DNA from 3 places in the Bradyrhizobium sp. STM 3561 genome. Region 2 is predicted to be linked to each of the others. Evidence: predicted binding sites of a transcription regulator. Region 2 holds the regulator's gene; each other region holds the start of a gene.

What was found. Region 2 encodes PhoB, which activates phosphate uptake and scavenging genes when phosphate is short. Its sites were predicted from a motif close to TGTCATNNANCTGTCAT; they were not measured.
Region 1: phnF (phosphonate metabolism transcriptional regulator PhnF) is a predicted target of PhoB. The motif match lies at 734-750, and genes of this name have one in related genera.
Region 3: ugpB (sn-glycerol-3-phosphate ABC transporter substrate-binding protein UgpB) is a predicted target of PhoB. The motif match lies at 867-883, and genes of this name have one in related genera.

The regions. Positions count from the first base shown of each region.
Region 1 is NZ_CP120695.1:7,378,447-7,380,706, reverse strand. It holds gene phnH (phosphonate C-P lyase system protein PhnH) at 1-208, opposite strand, end outside; gene phnG (phosphonate C-P lyase system protein PhnG) at 213-677, opposite strand; gene phnF (phosphonate metabolism transcriptional regulator PhnF) at 784-1,512, shown strand; gene phnE (phosphonate ABC transporter, permease protein PhnE) at 1,671-2,260, opposite strand, start outside.
Region 2 is NZ_CP120695.1:7,218,011-7,220,270, reverse strand. It holds gene P6U28_RS34165 (GcrA family cell cycle regulator) at 116-628, shown strand; gene phoB (phosphate regulon transcriptional regulator PhoB) at 889-1,596, opposite strand; gene phoU (phosphate signaling complex protein PhoU) at 1,612-2,260, opposite strand, start outside.
Region 3 is NZ_CP120695.1:6,838,486-6,840,745, reverse strand. It holds gene P6U28_RS32475 (CaiB/BaiF CoA transferase family protein) at 1-717, shown strand, start outside; gene ugpB (sn-glycerol-3-phosphate ABC transporter substrate-binding protein UgpB) at 938-2,254, shown strand.

The DNA of each region.
Region 1 (2,260 bases), 160 kb from region 2:
CGTCGAGCCAGAGCGGCGTATCGTGGTCGAACAGCGTCAGCGCGATCGCGGCGGTGCCGCGCATCATCGGCCCTGGCGCGCCGACCATCGGCACGATTTGCTGGACGGAGCCCGGCCGTGCCATGGCATCCATGACCGAGCGAAAGGTCGATTGCGCCGACAACACCTTGTCGGCGAAACCCGGCGGCAGCTCCGCAATCGTGGTCATGATCTCACCCCTCACCGCGCACCATGGTGTAGAAATCAACCTTCGTCGCGGCGGTCTCTTCCGCCGCCTGCTTGCGCTTGACCATAAGCTGCTCGCGCAACGGCGCGATAACGCCACGCTCGACGAGCCCGCCGAAATCGCGGGACTGCACCAGCGCATCGCACAGCGCGATCAGCCGCGCCTTCTCACCGTCGCGGCCGAGCGTGTAGCCGAAGCCGACCTCGCCGCTCGCAAGCCGCACCGCCGCGCGCGACACCGTGGCTTCACCGAGATTGAACGGCGCCCCGTCGCCGCCGATCCGGCCGCGCAGCATGACCAGCCCGTTTTCGGGCGCGCGCAGATCCTGATGGGCCGGGAGGGTGAAGTTGCGGAGGCGAGCGGCGATCTCGCCCGCCTCCGCGTGCGCCAGCACGGCCATGGCGGCCTTGCGCTGGGCTTGCTGGCTGTTGTGCTGCGTCACCTGGTCCACCGAACTTGCCGCATCTAAGTTGTCTATGATAATAGACAACTTCATACGGACGCGCCATGACTGTTTCGTGACAATGTTGTGATTTCTGGAGTAGGTTTCGCGCGACATGAGCATGCAGGACACAGCCTCCTCGGGAGTCGCGCTGTGGCGCCTCGTTGCCGACGGCATCGAGCGCGGCATCGCCGACGGCCGCTTTGCGGCCGGCGACAAATTGCCGGGCGAGATGGAGATCGCGGAAACCTATCGCGTCAACCGCCACACCGTGCGCCGCGCGCTGGCCGCGCTTGCCGAGCGCGGCCTGGTGCGCGCCGAGCGCGGCAGCGGAACCTATGTCGAGGCACAGAAGCTCGCCTATCCCCTGCGCTCGCGCACGCGCTTCTCAGAGATCGTCGGCGCGGGCGGACGCGAGCCGCATGGCCGGCTGATCGAGGCGACCGATGACGTCGCGACGCGCGAGCTCGCGCGGGAGCTGGGATTGAAGACCGGCGCGCCCCTGGTGCGGATCGAGGCGATCCGCCTCGCCGACCGTACGCCGATCTGCGTGTCCACGACCTGGCTGTCGGCCGAGCTGTTTCCGGACGCGGGCGCCGTGTTCGCGGCGACGCGCTCGATGACGAAATTGCTCGCGCATTACGGCATCCGCGATTATCGCCGCGGCGCGACCCGGATCACCGCCGGCATCGTCGACGCGACCGACGCCGCAAGACTCGATCTTGCGCTGGGACGGCCGATCCTGGTAGTCGATGCCACCGACCACGATCTCACGGGCAAGCCGCTGGTGACGAAGCATTCGCGCTTTGCCGCGGAGCGGGTCGAGTTTCTGGTGGAGTCGTAGGCCTCTTCCCCTCTCCCCTTGTGGGAGTGCCCACGATCTTTCTCGATCATCAGAAGCGGTGGGCACGCTACGCGTTGACCACCCTACGGCACTGAGGACACGTACCCCTCATCCGGCGCTTCGCGCCACCTTCTCCCACAAGGAAGGAAGAGAGCCGCCTACGCCACCGCCCGCCGGCCGATGATGGCAAACCGCAGCTTGCCCGAGATGAAATCGATTGCGGCGACGGCGACCAGGATCATCAGGATCAGGAACGACACTTTCTGCCACTCCAGCACGCGAATCTGCTCGGCGAGCTGGAGGCCGATGCCGCCGGCGCCGACGATGCCGATGATGGTGGCCGAGCGGGTGTTGGATTCGATGAAGTAGAGCACCTGGCCGGCGATGACGGGCAGGACCTGCGGCAACAGGCCGAAGCGGATCTCGTGCAGCGCGCTGCCGCCGGAGGCGCGGATGCCTTCGACCTGCTTCTGGTCGGCGCCCTCGATCGCCTCCGAGAACAGCTTTCCGAACGCACCGAAATCCGACACGGCGATCGCGAGCACGCCGGCGAACGGGCCGAGCCCGACCACGTTGATCCACACCAGCGCCCAGATCAACGTGTCGACGCCGCGGATCGAATCCAGGAAGCGGCGGACGGGAAAGCGCAGGATGTTCGACGGCACGACGTTGCGCGCCGCGAGCAGGCTGATTGGAAGCGCGAAGACCGCGGCGAGCGTGGTGCCGAGCAGCGCGATCGACAGCGTCT
Region 2 (2,260 bases):
CCTTGAGCGCGCCCGGCGAGCCTTAAGGGATTCGGGCGGCACGGGTTTTTCAAGGCTTTAGGCATTCGCTGCGAAGGCCAGAGGTTGGCAGGCGCGCAGCGAGGGAAAGGGTGCAATGACGGTTTTGACCTGGTCCGATGATCGCGTCGAGCAGCTGAAAAAGCTCTGGGAGGCCGGACTTTCGGCCAGCCAGATCGCGGCGGAGCTCGGCAATGTGACCCGCAATGCCGTGATCGGCAAAGTGCATCGGCTCGGTCTGTCCGGCCGCGCCAAGAGCCCTTCATCGGCAGCGCCCCGGCCGCGCAAGGCACGGCCCGCGCAGCACATGATGCGGGTGACCCGCCCCGTCGCACGCGGCAACACCGCGCTGGCGCAGGCCTTCGAGGTCGAGGTGGAGGCCGAACCTGTCACCTACGACAACGTGGTGCCGATGAGCCAGCGGCTGTCGCTGCTGGAATTGAACGAGGCGACCTGCCACTGGCCGGTCGGCGATCCCTCGAGCCCGGATTTCTTCTTCTGCGGCGGCAAGGCGCTCTCCGGCCTGCCCTACTGCGCGCAGCATTCGCGCGTGGCCTATCAACCCACAGCGGATCGCCGCCGCGCGCCGGCGAAGCCGGGCACGCGGTGAGTTTGTTGATCTAGCTGATTGCAAAGACGGCGCCGTCACACGCTGACGGCTCAACATACCCGAAGTCGTCCCGGCAAGCGCGCCACAAGCGCGCGCAGATCCGGGACCAATAGCCACCGCAAGACGTGGTTACGGGGACTCCGAGTTACCCTTTCGCAAAACAATCACGTCCTGTCGTTATGGGTCCCGAATCTGCGCGCGCCTGTCCGGGACGACACTGAGGCTATGGCAGCAGCCCGCTAAAGCAACGCCAGCAAACCTTACGTCTGCTCTGCCTTCGCGAAACGATCGTCCAGCGCATAGCCGGCGCCGCGAACGGTGCGGATCGGGTCCTGCTCGCGGCCTAGATTGAGCAGCTTGCGCAGGCGGCCGATATGGACGTCGACGGTGCGCTCGTCGATGTAGATGTCGCGGCCCCAGACACTGTCGAGCAGCTGCTCGCGCGAGAACACGCGGCCGGGATGCTCCAGGAAGAACTCCAAGAGGCGATATTCGGTCGGGCCGAGATCGATCGGCCGGCCCGAACGCGCTACGCGGCGCTTGTCGCGATCGAGCTCGATATCGCCATAGGCGAGCACGGTGGCGAGCCGCTCGGGGCTCGCGCGCCGCAAGAGGCCCTTCACGCGCGCGAGCAGCTCCGGCACCGAGAACGGCTTGACGATGTAGTCGTCGGCACCGGTCGCAAGTCCACGCACCCGCTCGCTTTCCTCGCCGCGCGCCGTGAGCATGATGATCGGCAGCTGCTTGGTCTCGGGACGGGTACGAAGCCGCCGGCACAGCTCGATGCCTGACAGGCCCGGCAGCATCCAGTCGAGCACGATCAGATCGGGAATGTGCTCCTTGAGGCGGGTGTCGGCGTCATCGCCGCGCATCACCGTCTCGACGTCATAGCCGTCGCCTTCGAGGTTGTAGCGGAGAAGCTCGGTGAGAGCTTCCTCGTCCTCAACCACCATAATGCGTGCGCCCATGTTGTCGTCGCTCCCTTAGGTATTCGGCACCGTCGTGGCGAAGGTCGTCATGTCGCCCTTCGGCCGCTTGTCGGTGATCGCCTGGCCCTCGATCATGTAGAACACGGTCTCGGCGATGTTGGTGGCGTGATCGCCGATCCGCTCGATGTTCTTGGCGCAGAACATCAGGTGGATGCAGAACGAGATGTTGCGCGGGTCCTCCATCATATAGGTGAGGAGTTCGCGGAACAGCGAGGTGCAGATGGCGTCGACCTCCTCGTCGCCCTTCCACACCGCCATCGCCGCCGGCAGATCGTGCGCGGCATAGGCGTCCAGCACCGACTTGACCTGCTGCTGCACGAGATCGGTCATGTGTTCCAGGCCGCGGAACAGCTTGAGCGGATGGAAATCCGTCTCCAGCGCGGCGACGCGCTTGCCCATGTTCTTGGCGAGGTCGCCGATGCGCTCCAGATCGGTCGCGACGCGCATGGCGCCGACGATCTCGCGCAGATCCACCGCCATCGGCTGGCGGCGGGCGATGGTGAGCACGGCGCGCTCCTCGATGCGTTTCTGCAGCGCGTCGAGCTCGGCATCGGTGGTGACGACGCGCTGCCCGAGCGTGACGTCGCGACGGATCAGCGCGTCGACGGAATCGACGATCATGCGCTCGGCGATGCCGCCCATC
Region 3 (2,260 bases), 380 kb from region 2:
CCGATGCGGATCGGCGTGCCCTTGGTCGACATCACCACGGGACTTTATGCGGCGATCGGCATCCTGATGGCGCTGTCGGAACGTCAGCGTTCGGGCAAGGGCCAGTTCCTCGAGACGACGCTGTATGAGACCGGGCTTGCCATCATGCATCCGCACACCGCGAATTATTTCATGCATGGCAAGCCGCCTGGTCTCACCGGCAACGAGCATCCCAACCTCGTGCCTTACGCGATTTTCCCGACCAAGACCGACGACATCTTCATCGGCGTCGGCAATGACGGCACCTTCCGCAAGCTGGCGAAAGAGATCGGCAAACCCGAGCTCGGCACCGACCCGCGCTTTGCCCGCAACAAGGACCGCATCGCCAATCGCGAGGCGCTGCGCGCCGAGCTTGCCGCAGTGTTCAATCAGCACGAGGCCGAGCCGCTGTGCAATCGCCTGCTCGCGGCCGGCCTGCCCGCAGGTCCGGTGCAGAAGATCGATCAGGCGTTGACGAATCCGCACACGATCTACCGCGGCGATATCATCGAGAAGGACTGGTACAAGGGCGTGGCCTCGCCGATCCGGCTCGACCGCAGCAAGCCGAGCCTGCGGCGCGTGCCGCCGAAATTCAGCCAGCACGCCGCGGAGGTGCTGGGTGAGTTCGGCTACTCCAAGGCCGAGATCGACGCGATGGTCGAGAAGGGCACCGTTTGCGGTCCCGAGCGCAAGCGCTAGCGGCCACCTCCTCCGTCAACGAATGATGCCGCAGTGCGGCGCGGGCACGATAGTGCACCGCGAACGGACGAGGCTGCCCGATCCGTCTTCGCCTATTTGACGACTTCCCATTTGGCAGCGCTTGCTGCTTTCGTTTCTCCCGCTTACACAGTCATGTGAACGTCATATGGCGCTGCTAGCGCAAGCGCTTCTTTAGTGACGGGCAAGGGAGGTTTTCTTGATGGCTCTTCGACATATTGGCGCGGCTGCTGCTGTTGCACTCACGGTTGGTCTCGGCTCCTCGCCGGCACTCGCCGTGACCGAAATCCAGTGGTGGCACGCGATGACCGGCGCCAACAACGACGTCATCGTCAAGCTCGCCAACGATTTCAACGCCGCGCAGAGCGACTACAAGGTGATCCCGACCTACAAGGGCAACTACGCCGACACGATGAACGCCGGCATCGCCGCGTTCCGCGCCGGCAACGCGCCGCACATCATGCAGGTGTTCGAGGTCGGCACCGCCACCATGATGGCCGCGACCGGCGCCGTGAAGCCGGTGTACAAGCTGATGGCCGAGACCGGCGAGAAGTTCGATCCGAAGGCCTATCTGCCCGCGATCACCGGCTATTACTCGACCTCGAAGGGCGAGATGCTGTCCTTCCCCTTCAACTCGTCGTCGACGGTGATGTGGGTCAACCTCGATGAGCTGAAGAAGGCCAATGTCGCGATTCCGAAGACCTGGCCCGAAGTGTTCGACGCCGCCAAGAAGCTGAAGGCGGCCGGCCACGCCACCTGCGGCTTTTCCAACTCCTGGGTCACCTGGGTCAATCTCGAGCAGCTCTCCGCCTGGCACAACGTGCCGTTGTCGACGAAGGCCAACGGGCTCGACGGCTTCGACACCGTGCTGGAGTTCAACGGACCTCTCCAGGTCAAGCATCTCGAAAACCTGGTCGAGCTCCAGAAGGACAAGACCTACGACTATGCCGGCCGCACCAACACCGGCGAGGGCCGCTTCACGTCGGGCGAATGCCCGCTCTACCTGACCTCGTCGGCGTTCTTCGGCAACGTCAAGGCGCAGGCCAAGTTCGCCTTCACCGCGGTGCCGATGCCCTATTATCCCGACGTCAAGGGCGCGCCGCAGAACTCGATCATCGGCGGTGCCTCGCTCTGGGTGATGGGCGGCAAGTCGGCTGACGAATACAAGGGCGTCGCAAAATTCCTCACCTTCCTCTCGGATACCGATCGCCAGGTCTACATCCACAAGGCTTCGGGCTATCTGCCGATCACCAAGGCGGCGTATGAGAAGGCGAAGGCGGAAGGCTTCTACAAGGACCAGCCGTATCTGGAGACGCCGCTGCTCGAGCTGACCAACAAGGAGCCGACCGAGAATTCGCGCGGCCTGCGCCTCGGCAACATGGTGCAGCTCCGTGACGTCTGGGCGGAAGAGATCGAGCAGGCGCTGGCGGGCAAGAAGACCGCCAAGCAGGCGCTGGACGCGGCCGTCGAGCGCGGCAACACCATGCTGCGCCAGTTCGAAAAGACCGCCGTGAAGTAAGGCGAC